Regions from separate parts of the Alteromonas sp. BZK5 genome, predicted to be linked through region 3. Evidence: predicted binding sites of a transcription regulator. Region 3 holds the regulator's gene; each other region holds the start of a gene.
The links. The regulator sigma-54, encoded in region 3, starts transcription at its own class of promoters, with help from an activator protein. The targets are predictions, from matches to a motif close to GTTGGCACGNNNNTNGNNT.

Region 1 (5,369 bases), on a different contig from region 3:
AGCACTGTTAGGTGAACCGCTGGAAGAGGAAGTGTGGCGAAGTATTATCACGCGCTCATTCAAGCCTCGCGCTGACGACGGCCATGAAGTCTCACTTGTTGACGGTCGCCGAGTGAAGCTTTCTATCACGCCATTAGAAAATGAGCCTGGGCAATTAATTGTTATTACCGACTTAACCGAAACGCGGCAGCTGCAAGCACGCGTGAGTCATATGCAGCGCCTGTCCTCTTTGGGAAAAATGGTGGCATCCCTTGCTCACCAAATTCGTACGCCTCTCTCTGCGGCCATGCTCTATGCGTCTAATTTAACGCGCAAAGGCTTGGGACAAGAAGCACAAACTCAATTTGCAAACAAGCTAACTGACAGGCTTAAAGAGCTAGAGAGTCAGGTTAACGACATGCTGCTTTTCGCTAAGTCAGGGGAAGAACAAGTGGTCAGCCAAATTAGCTTGGGAGAGTTGTTTACTTCAATTGAAGGCAGTGCCCAAACCATGACGGCTCAAGCACAGCAAACGCTAACTTTTAGCGGCTTCGATAAAAACGTATCTATTACCGGTAATCTTACAGCGCTTCAAGGCGCGTTATTAAACCTTGTTCACAACGCGAGCCAAGTTACTCCGAAAGGGGAGTGCGTGCACGTAGAAACTGCAGTGTCTGATGAACGTTTGCATGTGGCCATTATAGATAAAGGTCCTGGCGTACCGGATAAACTCAAAAACAAAATTTTTGAACCGTTTTTCACAACTAAAACTCATGGCACGGGCCTTGGCCTTGCGGTGGTTAAATCCGTCGTAAACGCCCACAACGGTTTGCTTAGCGTATCAAATATGCCAGAAGGTGGGGCGTGCTTTAGTGTGTCTTTGCCGTGTGTGGTGAACGCTCAATCTTCACAAACATTGACTCATGTTGCGTAGGTCATAGGAGAGAATAATGTCTAAAACTACCATTTTAATTGTTGAAGATGACGCAGGATTACGCGAAGCACTCCTAGACACCCTTCTGTTAGGTAACTATGAGGTTGTTGCCGCTGACTGTGCTGAAGAAGCGTTGATGGTGCTGTCTTCGCGCTCCGTCGATTTAGTGGTAAGCGATATTCAAATGGGCGAAATGAGCGGTTTAACGCTACTTAAAAGTATCAAAACTAAGTACCCCAATATGCCTGTGCTATTGATGACAGCCTATGCCACTATTGATGATGCCGTGCAGGCAATGCGCGATGGCGCTACAGACTATCTATCAAAACCGTTTGCCCCAGAAGTACTGCTTAATTTAGTGGGACGCTACGCGCCGGCTCAAAAAATAGAGTCTCGCACGCCTATTGTTGCTGACCCTTCAAGCTTGAAGTTACTTGAGCTTTCTCGCAAAGTCGCGAAGTCCGACGCCACTGTGATGGTAATGGGACCAAGCGGTTCGGGTAAAGAAGTGCTGTCTCGCTATATTCACGATCAGTCGCCGCGAAGTGATGCGCCATTTGTCGCCATCAACTGTGCAGCCATACCAGAGAACATGCTAGAAGCGACCTTGTTTGGTTACGAAAAAGGTGCGTTCACCGGCGCAATCCAAGCGTGCCCGGGTAAATTTGAACAAGCCCAAGACGGTACGCTGTTACTTGATGAAATAACCGAGATGGATTTGGCGCTTCAAGCTAAACTGCTACGCGTGTTACAAGAGCGCGAAGTAGAGCGTCTTGGCGGACGTAAAACCGTTAAGCTCAACGTCCGTGTTATTGCTACAAGTAACCGAGATTTGAGAAAAGCAGTAGATGCGGGAGAGTTCAGAGAAGATTTGTACTACCGCTTAAATGTATTCCCTATTGAGTGGCGCCCGCTATCGGAACGTCCGGGTGATATTGTCCCGCTCGCCGAACATCTGGTTCAGCGTCACGCTAGTTCTCAAGGGCTGGGTACTATCAGGTTAAGCGCAGCAGCACGCAATAAGCTGTCGCAATACAGCTGGCCAGGGAACGTTCGCGAACTAGAAAACGTGGTTCAACGGGCGCTTATTTTATGTGAACACAATGAAATCGACGCCAGCGATTTAATGATTGACGAAGACATGACGGCACCTGTTGAAACACTGCAAGAGCATGTTGAAGAAAATAGGTTAGGGTCTGAGCTGCGCTACCAAGAACACCAAATTATCCTCGATACATTGGTGTCGTGTAACGGCAAGCGTAAAGATGTGGCAGAAAAGCTCGGCATTAGTCCAAGAACCCTTCGTTACAAATTAGCGCGCATGCGCGAAGACGGTATTGAAGTGCCCGCATAAGGTCGCTTTCTACACTTTCGGTTTCCTCGTCCTTATCCGTCGCCTCTGTAGTAAAGAAGGCGGCGGTTTTTTGTTGCTCACACTAAGTCAAACGCCATAAATTTGGCTAACCCTCTCCCTTTTAATGTATCCTGTTGATATATATGGCTTTTTAAAGTTGGCAAGCCCTTTGCTAAATCCCCTCTATACATAAGTTATACGCCGATGTTCAGGCGGTCTCGAAAAAGCACTAGGAGTGGTTATGGACGTTAAAGCCAATAGTTTGTATCAAGAAATGCAGAACATGATTGGGCAAACTCGTCTTCAAGTTAATGAGCCTCAACAGCAGCCGCTTAGTGAAGTTAATAGCTCGGCAAGTGATTTCTCGACCATGCTAAAGAATGCGGTAGATGGTGTAAACGGCATGCAGCTCGAATCTAAAGACGCGCAGCAGCGTTTTGAAATGGGCGACCCTAACTTAAGCCTAGCTCAAGTTATGCTGACGAAAGAAAAGGCGGGCATTGCTTTTGAAGCCACTGTTCAAGTGCGTAACAAAGTACTTGAAGCCTATAAAACAATAATGAATATGCCGGTGTAGGTGGAGTAGGTTATGGCTGAAGCTACAGGTACAAACCTTACGGTTCCTGATCAAAGTCAAGCAGTGGACAATGAGCCAGAAAACAAATCTGGTTTTATGGACACTTTAGGTAGCGCAGATATGATGCGCCAAATGGCCCTTGTGGTTGTTTTGGTAATCTGCGTCGCCATCGCTATTTTTATTCTTATCTGGTCGCAAGAACCTGATTACCGTCCACTTGCGAAAATGGAAACCCAAGAGCTTATTGAAACCCTCGATTATATGGATGCAAACCAAATCGACTATAAGCTTGAAGGCAATATTGTTTACGTAAGAAGTGACGAATTCCAAAACATCCGTTTAGGCATGACCCGCCAAGGGTTAACAAAGGCCTCTGATGCCGGTACCGATATCATTATGCAGGATATGGGATTTGGTGTAAGTCAGCGTGTTGAGATGGAACGTCTAAAACACGCGCGAGAGCAACAAATCGCGGCTACCATCGAAGATATCGCAAGCATTCAAAAAGCCCGTGTCTTGTTAGCTATGCCTAAAGAGAACGTATTTGCGCGAAGAGAGAAGAAAGCGTCGGCAACCGTTGTGCTAACGGCTAAGCGCGGTGCCGTTATTGCAGGTGAAGAGGTTGATGCTGTTGTCGATATTGTGGCGTCTGCAGTGCAAAACATGGAGCCGTCTAAGGTAACCGTAACAGACAGCAATGGTCGTCTGCTTAACTCAGGCTCTCAAGATTCTATGAGTGCTCGTGCCAGAAAAGAATACGAGATTGAGCGCCAGCGTGAGCAAGAGTACTTAGAAAAAATTGACGCGATACTGATTCCAGTATTGGGCATAGGTAACTACACAGCGCAAGCTGACGTTACTATGGACTTTACTGCAATGGAACAAACACAGCGAAGCTACAACCCAGATTTACCTGCAGTTCGCAGCGAAATGATCATGGAAGAAAATAGCGTAGGTGGCGGTGTTGGCGGTATTCCGGGGGCATTATCAAATCAGCCTCCGTTAGATTCTAATATTCCTGAAAATGCCGTGGGCGGTAGTCAGCAAACTATGCCTGGCCGCACAGCGAAAGAATCAACACGCAACTATGAACTTGATACCACTATCAGTCATACCAAGAAACAGACAGGGGTTATCCGCAGATTGAGCGTGTCTGTCGCGGTTGACTATACCCAAGTCGCGGGTGAAGACGGTGCGATGACACCAACACCGCGTAAACAAGAAGAGATTCTGAACATTCGTCGCCTTTTACAGGGAGGCATCGGCTTTGACGTTACCCGCGGTGATTCGTTAGAAGTAGTAAGCGTTCCCTTTACTCGGATGGACGCAGGCGAAATTGAAGATGCGCCTCTCTGGGAACAGCCTGGGTTCCTACCAATTCTTAAACTAGTTGTTGGCGGTTTGGTTATAATAGTACTTATCATCTTTGTAATTCGACCTATGCTGCGTCGTCTTATCAACCCAGATGAGTCGAACGACGCCGATGAATTTGATGCAGATGAAGGCTTAGACTTAGGCGATGACACTATTAGCATGTTAACGTCTGACTTTGACGAAGGGCAGGTGGGCTTTGCGCCTGATGGCTCACTTATGTTGCCTGACTTGCACAAAGATGAAGATGTACTTAAAGCTGTACGCGCTCTAGTAGCCAATGAACCTGAATTATCAGCCCAAGTTGTGAAGGGCTGGTTAATGCAAGACGAGTAGTGAGATAAGATTATGGCTGAAGAACTTGCCAATGTTGAAGAACCGTCATATGACGTCAGTAAATTAGAAGGCGTAGAAAAAGCGGCCATCTTATTGTTGAGCTTGTCAGAAGAAGATGCGGCGCAGATATTAAAACACTTAGAGCCTAAACAGGTACAAAAACTGGGTACTGAAATGGCCAAAGTGGACGATATGACCCAGTCCAAAATTACGTCGGTTCATAAGCATTTCATCGAAGAGATTCAAAACTACAGCACCATTGGTTTCCAAAGCCAAGACTTCGTAAAACGTGCATTAACGGCTGCACTAGGTGAAGATAAGGCGGCAAACCTTATCGACCAGATCCTTATGGGTAGCGGCGCTAAAGGCCTTGACTCTCTCAAGTGGATGGACTCTAAGCAGGTAGCCAGCATTATTCGTAACGAGCACCCACAGATTCAAACTATCGTCTTGTCTTATTTAGAGCCTGAACAAAGTGCAGAGATTTTGGCGCAGTTCCCGGAAAAGGTTCGACTCGACTTGCTAATGCGTATCGCAAACCTAGAAGAAGTTCAGCCAGCTGCACTACAAGAACTAAACGAAATCATGGAGAAACAGTTTGCAGGTCAAGCGGGTACACAAGCAGCCAAAATGGGCGGCTTGAAGTCTGCAGCGAACATCATGAACTATCTAGATACTGCGATAGAAGGCCAGTTGATGGATGCTATTCGCGAGCAAGACGAAGAAATGAGTCAGCAAATCCAAGACCTGATGTTTGTATTCGACAACTTAGTCGATGTAGACGACAAGGGTATTCAGGCCATACTGCGCGAAGTACA
Region 2 (5,369 bases), on a different contig from region 3:
CACCGCGCTTTTCAAGTTCGCTATCCACAACATTTTTAAGTAAGGCAGCACAGCCTCCACAACCTGTACTGGCCTTAGTTTCACCTTTTACATCACCAACGCTACAACAGCCGCCTTCAATGGCTGAAACTATGTCGCCCTTAGTCACATTTAAGCATGAACAAATAGACGCGGTGTCTGGTAGTGCATCGGCACCTAACGCCGGTGCGGCATCGGATGAGGGCAGAATTAGGCTTTCTGGGTGTTCAGGTAATTCAATATTATTAAGTGCATACTGTAAGAGCGTGTCGTAGTCGCTGGTATCGCCAACGAGCACAGCACCAAGCACGTACTTTTGCTCGCTATCTACCACCAGCTTTTTATACACGCCCTCGGGCTGATTTAAGTACGTGTAGCTAAGCGCTCCGTCTGTGCGTTCATGGGCATCGCCAATTGAGCCCACTTCTACGCCCATTAGCTTGAGTTTAGTGCTCATATCTGCGCCAGCGAACTCGGCATCGCCACCTGTAATATGACTTACGGCCGTGCGTGCCATGGTGTAGCCAGGTGCAACAAGACCAAAGATTTTGTTATCCCACAGCGCACATTCACCCACAGCGTAAATGTTTGGGTCAGACGTCACGCAATGGTTATCAATGACAATACCGCCGCGCTCACCCAGTGTTAGCGCTGACTTTCTGCCAAGCTGATCGGAAGGTCGAATACCGGCAGAGAATAAAATCATGTCAGTTTCTAGTGCAGTGCCGTCAGCAAACACCATTTTATAGCGGCAGGTATCACCAGCCTCGATAGTTTGGGTGGCCTTTTGGGTGTGAACCATTACGCCCAATGCTTCGATTTTATCTTTAAGCACGTTACCACCAGCTTGGTCTAGCTGTACCGCCATAAGCTGCGGGGCAAACTCTACCACGTGGGTGTCTAGACCGGCTTGTTTTAGTGCGTTAGCGGCTTCTAAACCTAGAAGACCGCCGCCAACGACAACCCCTACTTTGCTCACCGCTGCTGACGCTTCAATAGCAAGTAGATCGTCTATAGTACGGTACACCAAGCAATGCTCTTGATCGTTGCCAGGAATGGGTGGCACAAATGGGTAAGAGCCCGTAGCTAACACAAGCTTATCGTAGCTAAACACCTGCCCTTCCGACGTCGTCACTTTATTATTGTCACGGTCTATATCGGTAACCAAGGCATTGGTAACTACGTTTACGCCCCACTCGGCGTACTGAGCGGGAGTAGTAAGCGCTAAGTCATCAGCACTCGCGCCGCTAAAAAAAGACGACAGATAAACGCGGTCGTACGCAAGGCGTGACTCGCCGCATAAAACGGTTATTTCTACATTGGCATCGCTTTGGTGAAGCTGCTCAACAAAATGATGCCCCACCATGCCGTTGCCTACGACGACAATTTGCGGTTTTGAGTCCAATGAAGTCATGGTATTCCCCTTTTTTCGGGACAAAAAAAAGCCCGCTTCAACTTTCGTTGATGCGGGCTTCGTTGCCTATTTTGCCAACGGTTTAGGTCGGCTAACACATTTTACGGAGTGTTATAAATCACACAATTTTCAGCGATTGACACAAATCACCAAAACACACTTTACGTTTATAGCTATCCAAGTTCAGTGCCAAAACCGTAAATAATTGTTTTTATTTGATTTACTACAAAATAAGCATTATTCAGACTTCACAACTGCACCAAACAAACGCAAAACTGTGTTTACTTGGTGCATTAAGGCTATCAAATAACTTAGGCCAGCTTATCCGTCGCTACGCGGTAGCGAGGGTCTTCAACCACGTTAATTTCAACAAACTTATCGGCCTTGCGAAGCAGTGAGCGACATTCATCACTGATATGGCGAATGTGTAGCTTTTTACCCTGCTCTTCGTATTTGTCAGCAAGGGTATCTAGCGCATCGATACCTGATGAATCCCAAATGCGAGAGTCTTTAAAGTCAATAACTACATCATTAGGGTCGTTGGCGATATCAAACAGGTCTTTGAAATGCGATACCGAGCCAAAGAACAGCGGGCCGTCTAGCTCATAGACTTTCCAACCGTCGTTATCGATATGGGATCTCGCTTCAATATGACGAGCGTGTTTCCATGCAAACACCAGTGCTGAAACGATAACACCCACCACAACCGCAATAGCCAGATCAGCGATAACGGTAACGCCTGTTACTAGGAAAAGTACGAACGCATCTTCTTTGTTTACGCCGCGAATAATTCTGAATGACGCCCACTCAAATGTAGCGATAACCACCACGAACATAACGCCAACAAGGGCAGCGAGAGGAATCATTTCAATTAGCGGAGCAGCAAATAGAATAAAGCCTAATAATACAACCGCCGCGGTGATACCAGACAAGCGGCCACGGCCACCAGAGTTAATATTAATCATACTTTGACCAATCATGGCGCAACCGCCCATACCGCCAAAGAAACCGTTTACGGTATTTGCAACGCCTTGGCCAACGCACTCTTTGTTGCCGCGCCCGCGGGTATCTGTCATTTCGTCAATTAATGAAAGAGTAAGAAGCGACTCAATTAGACCAACCAAGCAAAGAATGACTGAGGTAGGCAAAATGATCATGAAGGTTTCCCAGGTGAACGGCACCATAGGAATAGCAAAGCTAGGAAGTTCACCCGCTAGCGTCGCGGTGTCGCGCTGGTCAGCTGGTAGCAAATCGCGAACAAAGTCGATTACAGTGCGCGCTTCAAGGTCAAGACCGTGTACTAACAAGGTTACCGTAACAATCGCTACAAGCGACGCCGGTACAGCTTTGGTTAGCTTTGGCAATAAATAGATAATGGCCATGGTTAGCGCCACAAGCCCTAACATCCAATATAACAGCGTACCTTCCATCCACTGTAATTCACCGGCTGCGTTGGTCACTTTGAACTGGCCTAATTGCGCCAAGAAAATAACAATTGCCAAACCATTTACGAAGCCTAGCATTACCGGATATGGGACCAGACGTATAAACTTTCCGAGCTTGAAAATACCGCACATTATTTGCAGTAAACCAGCCAAAATAACCGCGGCAAATAAATACTGCACGCCGTGTTGGGCAACCAGTGCCACCATTACAACGGCCATGGCGCCGGTAGCACCAGAAATCATTCCTGGTCGGCCACCAATAGCGGAAGTGATTAAGCCCATCATGAAAGCCGCATAAAGACCAATCATTGGTTCTACGCCGGCCACAAATGCGAATGCAACGGCTTCAGGGACCAAGGCAAGCGCCACGGTAATACCTGATAGCACGTCGTTTTTAACGTTGCTGTCTTTACTGGTAATTAAATCGAACATGTTCTCTCAGAAGCTAAGATGTTAAACACAACAACCCACCATGGCGTACACCGCGTTAAAGCAGAACACCAAGTAGGTAGGAGATTTTTTCGGCGATTCTATCACCATTGTAGCGCAAAATCTTTTAATAGATTGTTACTAGGGCCTGTTGAACGTTGATGTGCAGCAAAGATCAACAGGCTCCAGTCCGAACTACTTGGCGCTTACGTGATAAGCGCAGGGCTCTTTGCCCCTTTCCTAATGCTGTGAGCTTGTCAATTTTTCATGTACGGTCTCAGGGCTTAATTTAATAGCGAATGCTGACAAATTGCATCGTACATGGCATCGTATAATGGTTTTTATTAACCGCGTCGTTCAATGCGCTTCGATTTCTAATACGGGGCTACGGTAAGACGTCGCAATAAGGCACAAGTCTTATTCAACGAGGAGTTAAAGTGGTACCTTATATTCTGACTATTTTGTGCGTGCTAGTGGCAGGCGCTATTCATTGGATGTCGCCGAAGGCTTATTGGAAAGCCACTATCATGTCGACCGCCGTTATTTTACTATTTTCTGTAGCAGCATTGTTTATCTTTAAAGCATCAGGAATGCTGGTTAGCGAGCACACTGGCGAGAATGCTGACTTTTCTGGGCAAATGTTAACTATCACCACAATGATTGCCTTCTTCGGTTTCTTAATTTCACTGTTTGTAGGTTGGTTTCTTCGCGTAGTCAGAAACTAATCTGGATAGCAAAACCACACCTTTTGCGAAGCTGCACCATTTTGGCGCAGCTTCTTCTCTCTCAACTTCCCTCTTAACGCCGCTAACCTTCCCGTCCCCCTTATACAGTCACCTTAAGTTAAAATTCCAGCCGAACCACATGCCGCTAAATGTCAGCACTCCGAGCGTTTTTGTTCACTCTAACGCTTATCTTCATTAATTCTAATAAACAGGGCATAAGTGTTGCTTGGTACACGTATTGCTCTGCTGAGTGCAGGGGCTAAGAGCAATGAGTTTCAAAAAACGTTTCGCCAATAGATGCACTCATCAAGAAAAAATTCGAAACGTGTGTACCGAAGATTAGCAGGCCTTAACATGCTTCATGAACCAGAACAGACCATTGCGCTTTGTAGCGACGCCACTAAGCGCTTTTTGCTAGCGGCCAAGCACGCCGAAATAACCGTGCTTGAGCAACTATCTAGTAATTGTCGAATTGTAATTGCCGTTCGAGAACTTATTCATGAACTGCAAAAAGAGCGTGGGGCCAGCAATATCTTTCTTGCTTCAAAAGGCGAGCGTTATGCCGCTGAGCGAATGCAGTACGTCAGTGCTAGCGAGCAAGCGGAGTCAATGTTGAAAAGCCACTTGAAATCTCTCTACCTGACAGATGAGATCACAACGGGTAACCCGCGGTTGTTGAGCAGCATTACACTTGCTATGCAGGCGACGGACTACCTGCCCAGACTGAGAGAACAAGTAAGCAAGCAGCTGCTGACACCACTGGAATCTACACGAGCATATAGTCGTCTAGTTGCCAGTTTGCTTACGGTTATTTTTGAAGCGGCAGATATTGCAAGCGACCCAACAATCACTCGCTTATTGGTTGCACTGTTCAATTTTATGCAGGCAAAAGAATACGCTGGGCAGGAGCGGGCGTGGGGCGCTATTGGTTTCGCAGAAACTCATTTCGATGTTCGCCTTTGTGAAAAGCTGGCCGCGCTTCAGCATGCCCAAGAACATCACTTCAGTATATTCTGTGAGTTTAGCTGTAAGCCGCATAAAGATGCATTAGACGCGTTGAACAAAAGCCCTGCTGCAATCGATATTACACAGCTTAGAAATATGATTGCACAGCTTGGTGACGGCAGTCCGATTGCCGGAGAAATATCGGAAGTTTGGTTTGATGTAGCAACACGTCGAATGGATGCAATGCAGACTATCGAAGTGGCGCTCACTGAGGCCCTTACTCAGCAAGCTAACAGTAAAGTCGCCAATGCAAAAAATGAGATGGCCAATCATCAGCAGTTGCTTACGCGCTTCAATGATGAACACGCTACTGATGGCTCACCGCTCACCTTA
Region 3 (5,369 bases):
GACGTCTGAAGGCGGTAATTCAAGCAGAAGCTTACGTACAGATACGAATTGACCGTTGGTCAACGCAGCGTTGAGTGCGCGTAACTGAGTTTGTACGTATTTAGAAACAAGCGCTTCTGCCATAAGGCGTTATTCCTACAAGCTAAAAGATGAACAATGCAGGCCATAGAGCCTAAGTGGGCGTAGAATATCGCAATTATGATGAGTCTGTCATGATAATTGCGTAGGTTTTGCGCAGGATTTTAAGATAACTGCGCTAAGTGTTGATTAATTGGTCAATGGATTGGGTAAGTAAGACTATTCGTCTTCGTTAAATCTGCCCTCAATAAGCTCTTCAATAGCTGCAAGTGCATCAACAGCATCACTGCCGTCCACAATCACATCTACCTGTTCACCTTGATGGCTTTCAAGCATCATTAATCCCAATACACTGCTTGCGTCTGCTTCTTTATCGCCTTTTTTTAAGATGATTTTAGCGTCGAATTGATTAGCCAGTTTAACCAGTTGGGTCGCCGCTCTCGCATGCAACCCTAACTTATTGACGATAGTTAGCGTTTTTTGAATAGTCATTACTGATTCAGCTCTCTATGGCGAATTTGAACATCAGGGTGTATTTCACTGAAGGTTTTCGACAGGGTCTGTGCGATATAAACCGAACGGTGTTGCCCGCCAGTACAGCCAATGGCTACGGTTACGTAACTTCTGTTATTGCGTTCTAAATGAGGCAGCCATGTCGTTATTAAATTCTGAATTTGCCAAATGAACTTGGTCACTACAGGCTGCGACCCCAAAAATACTTCTACTGGTGCGTCTAATCCGGTCAGATGTTTAAGGTCGGGCTCCCAGTGGGGGTTAGGTAAAAAGCGGGCATCAAAAACGTAATCCGCATCTTTAGGAATGCCGTGCTTAAAGCCAAACGACTCAAACACAAGCACAAGGCGTGAGCTTTTCTTACCCAGGATACGCTCTCGAATTAACTCTGCCAGTTGGTGAATGGTAAGCTTATCTGTATCTAGATATAAATCTGCGCGCTCAGCAATAGGAGCAAGTAGGGCAGACTCGGCTTTAATGGCTTCTGAAAGCGATTTATTAAGCTTGGCGAGAGGGTGAAGACGACGTGTTTCGCTAAAACGCTTAACCAGTACATCATCGCTCGCGTCAATGTAAACAATGGTCATCGACCACGAAGAAGGCAGGTAGTCTAGAATTTCTACCAAATCGTCAGGATTTTTAGGTAAGTTTCTCACATCGATACTTACCGCAACCTGATCGTACTCGTCAACAACTGTATGGGTTAAGGTGGGAAGTAAGTTTACCGGGATATTATCAACACAGTAATAACCTAAATCTTCCAATGCGCGAAGTGCGACAGACTTACCAGACCCCGAACGACCACTGATTATTATCAGCTTCACCTACTTTCTCCCTAATACTCTGGTTTTATCACATACGCGTTGTTGAATTAGGCGCCTACTAAACGGTTAATAGGCGCTTAATGTTTAACTTAATGCAGATAGAATATCGTCGCTTGTCGTTGCGCGACGTATTGCTTTAATCGTTTCTTTGTCGCTTAGTTTACCAGCCACGGTGGCCAGCGTTTGAAGGTGTCCTTCGGTCTGTTCCTCAGGAACGAGTAGAGCAAAAAAGATGTCTACGGGTTTCTCGTCAAGGGCGTCAAAGTCGATTGCTGGCGTGCTGGTTACAACAATGGCAATCACTTTCTCAAGGCCCGGCAGGCGTCCGTGGGGCAGGGCGATACCATTGCCTATGCCTGTACTACCCATACGCTCTCGAGCCATCAAACTGTTGAGTACCGTTGCCTGATCAATGTTCTCGTTTTGCTTGGCAGCGATATCAGCGATGATCTCAAGAATTCGCTTTTTACTATTACACTGAACCGCACACTCGGTGCGGTCCAGACTTACGATGGCTTGTATATCCATGCTTAATTAACTACTAATGTTTTTTCAGTTTTTCCTTATGCTTGATTACCTGCCGGTCGAGTTTATCAACCATGCTGTCAATCGCCGCATACATGTCGGTATTTTCTGAGGATGCGAATACTTCAGCGCCACTTAAATGAACGGTCGCTTCGGCTTTTTGATTTAATTTTTCAACGTTCAGGATGACATGCACATTAGAAATGTGATCAAAGTGACGTTCAAGTTTGCTGAACTTCGTATCGACATAATTACGCAAAGAGTCGGTGATTTCGACATGATGACCAGTAAGGTTGATTTGCATATTTCGTCTTCCTTATATTATTAAGCCCGATTAAATAAGGCTTTTGCGTTGGTTCGACGGCGGGATCGACAACGATTCCCGGTACTTTGCTATTGTTCGCCGGGCAACTTTAATGCCTTGTTCGGCCAACAATGAAGCAATCTTGCTATCACTTAGCGGCTTGCTAGGCTTTTCTGCGGCCACTAATTTCTTGATCAATGCACGAATCGCTGTAGATGAACATTCACCACCAGACTCTGTTGCAACGTGGCTTGAGAAGAAATACTTCAATTCGAAGATTCCACGTGGCGTATGCATGTACTTTTGCGTTGTCACTCGCGAAATAGTGGATTCGTGCATATCTACCATTTCTGCGACATCATTTAGCACCATTGGTTTCATCATTTCCGGGCCGTGCTCAAAAAAGCCCATTTGCTGCTGCACAATGCAGTTTGCAACCTTCATTAAGGTTTCGTTACGAGATTCAAGGCTCTTTATGAACCACTTAGCCTCTTGCATGTGTGAGCGGATGAACTGTGAATCGCTACTATTCTTGGCACGGCGACTCATTGCAGCGTATTGTTGATTTACGCTTAACTTAGGCAGACTGTCGGGGTTCAGCTCAACCACCCAACGGCCATTTTTCTTGGTTACTGAGACATCAGGAATAACGTACTCAGGCTCTTTAGTAACTAAAGCACTACCTGGGCGAGGATTCAAGGTTTGCAGTAAACGCATTGCCTCGCGTAGCTGATCTTCTTTCAATCGGCTTTTACGCATAAGCGTACGATAGTCTTTGCTGCTCAGTAAGTCAGAGTACTCTTCAATCAGTTGCTTCGCTTCAGCAAGCCACGGTGTGTCTTCTGAAAATTGACGCAATTGCACCATCAAACATTCTTGTGGAGAGCGTGAGCCAGAACCAATAGGGTCGAACATCTGAATGCGCTTTAGCACACATTCTATTTCGTCCATTTCAATCGGCTCTTCCATATCATCATCGTTAACCGCTTCTAAAATATCATCAAGGGTAACGGTTAAATAACCTGACTCGTCAATAGAGTCGATGATTGCTGTAGCGATTGCGCGATCGGTATCCGAGAAATGGGTAAGGCGCATTTGCCAAAGAAGGTGCTCTTGAATATCTTCAGTAGTCTCACCTTGGAAGATTTGCTCGTCGTCATTGGATGGACCTGGAGCTGGCGAAGATGAAGCAGAGTAGTATTCGTCCCATGTGCTGTCGATTGGCAGCTCATCGGGAAGATCGTTTTTCTCAAGTGCATCGCCGGCTTCTAGTGTGTCACTAGATGCAGAAGCAGTGGCCTCAGAGCCGCTGTCATCGTTGTCGATATTGTTCTTTTCTAGTTGCGGCTCGTCGTTACCTTCTTCAACTTCTAATAGCGGATTAGAATCGAGCGCTTCTTGGATCTCTTGTTGAAGATCAAGTGTAGAAAGCTGCAGCAGTTTAATGGCCTGCTGAAGCTGTGGTGTCATGGTAAGTTGTTGGCTAAATTTTAGCTGTAAAGATGGTTTCATCTACGTCTTATTTAAATGCTCTAAATTGAATATACCAGAGCGAAACTGAAAAATGACAATTCGGTTACATTAACTATAGCCTGAATTGTTCGCCTAGGTATACATCCCTTACTTTTTGATTACTTAAAACCTGTTCCGCCGTTCCTTGCGCAATAAGCTCGCCATGACTCACAATGTACGCCTTTTCACAAACATCCAATGTCTCTCGTACGTTATGGTCCGTGATAAGGATTCCAATACCCCTATCGCGAAGATGTTGTATTATCTTCTTTATATCATTAACTGATATTGGATCAACACCAGCAAATGGTTCGTCTAACAAAATAAATTGCGGTTTTGCTGCCAGAGCGCGGGCAATCTCAACGCGACGGCGTTCGCCCCCTGACAAACTCATCCCCGTACTATTACGTATATGGTTAATATTAAATTCATCAAGTAGCGCATCTGCTTCTTCTTCTTGCTGTTGTGAATTTAAATCTTTACGGGTTTGCAAAATGGCCATGATATTTTCATGCACTGTGAGCTTTCTGAAAATAGAGGCTTCCTGCGGTAGGTAGCCAATTCCGCGGCGTGCGCGCTCGTGCATGGGCTGATGAGTTAGCTCATTGTTGTCGATTTCAATCTTGCCTTTATCCAGATTCACTAAACCAACAATCATGTAGAATGTGGTGGTCTTACCAGCGCCATTTGGGCCAAGAAGACCAACAATTTGACCCGTTGAGACAGACAGACTTACATCTCGAACAACCTGTCGTGACTTGTAAGCCTTAGCAAGATTTTTAGCGCTCAAAGTTGCCATTGCTATTCATTGCCCTCGTTGTCTTTTTTGTCTTTCTTAGACGAAGTTTTGCGAATGGTCTCAGGTGTGAATACTGTGGTCACTCGACCCTCACCATCCTTACCTGCGCCGCCAGTCGCTAGCAATTGCTCGGTAATCATATCGAACGTGATGTTGTCACCCTGTACTTTACTGGTGTCTTGTTTCAACTCTGCGTTTCCGGCAAGAGAAATCGTTCGGTTCACCACTTCATAGCGTATTTCATTAGCTTTTGCCGAAACTGGCGTGCCGTCTTCCAATTGCTGGGAATAGCTTGCAGGCTTTCCTCTAGCAATAAATATTTCACGACCACCACCGTCAGTGGCAATTACTTCCACTTCGTCAGCTTCAATAACCAAAGAGCCTTGAGTTATGAGTACGTCGTCTTTGTACAACGCGGTTTTATTTTTACCGTCGATAAACTGGGTGTTCGAGCCTATTTTTATGGGCTGCGAAAAATCATCTTCACTGGCGTGTACCGCACCGCTAGCGATGGCAAGCAATAAACTAGTTGCTAGGGGAATAAGTGGTTTGTACATGATCTAAAAGCTCGTATTCTTGTGTGCGTAAATTCGCGTTAAACCCATTACTTAAAATGACATATTGGGTGCCCAGTATTTCAACGGGTTGGTCAGATGTCATTTGCTTGGTTTCTAAATTAATTTGAATGTACTCGGTCGATATACTTCTGACAAAGTCATCGCCAGTTTGGTTCTCAATATTAACTTGGTTTTCCAGCTGGATTAGCTCGTTATTGTATAGTGTACCTTCATCAGCGGTTACCACCCATGGTGAT

Region 1: a site for sigma-54 is predicted at 2,424-2,442, ahead of fliE (flagellar hook-basal body complex protein FliE). Genes of this name have one in related genera too.
Region 2: a site for sigma-54 is predicted at 1,608-1,626, ahead of nirB (nitrite reductase large subunit NirB). Genes of this name have one in related genera too.

What each region holds. Positions count from the first base shown of each region.
Region 1 covers NZ_JACSOE010000058.1:18,446-23,814, forward strand. Annotated here, with positions in the region: gene BIZ39_RS15420 (sensor histidine kinase) at 1-913, shown strand, start outside; gene BIZ39_RS15425 (sigma-54-dependent transcriptional regulator) at 930-2,267, shown strand; gene fliE (flagellar hook-basal body complex protein FliE) at 2,509-2,844, shown strand; gene fliF (flagellar basal-body MS-ring/collar protein FliF) at 2,857-4,551, shown strand; gene fliG (flagellar motor switch protein FliG) at 4,564-5,369, shown strand, end outside.
Region 2 covers NZ_JACSOE010000003.1:100,176-105,544, forward strand. Annotated here, with positions in the region: gene nirB (nitrite reductase large subunit NirB) at 1-1,432, opposite strand, end outside; gene BIZ39_RS01940 (SulP family inorganic anion transporter) at 1,744-3,309, opposite strand; gene BIZ39_RS01945 (hypothetical protein) at 3,744-4,031, shown strand; gene BIZ39_RS01950 (nitrate regulatory protein) at 4,386-5,369, shown strand, end outside.
Region 3 covers NZ_JACSOE010000043.1:1,357-6,725, reverse strand. Annotated here, with positions in the region: gene mgtE (magnesium transporter) at 1-123, opposite strand, end outside; gene BIZ39_RS13045 (HPr family phosphocarrier protein) at 298-570, opposite strand; gene rapZ (RNase adapter RapZ) at 570-1,415, opposite strand; gene ptsN (PTS IIA-like nitrogen regulatory protein PtsN) at 1,500-1,943, opposite strand; gene hpf (ribosome hibernation promoting factor) at 1,957-2,244, opposite strand; gene BIZ39_RS13025 (RNA polymerase factor sigma-54) at 2,275-3,756, opposite strand; gene lptB (LPS export ABC transporter ATP-binding protein) at 3,830-4,555, opposite strand; gene lptA (lipopolysaccharide transport periplasmic protein LptA) at 4,558-5,112, opposite strand; gene lptC (LPS export ABC transporter periplasmic protein LptC) at 5,081-5,369, opposite strand, start outside.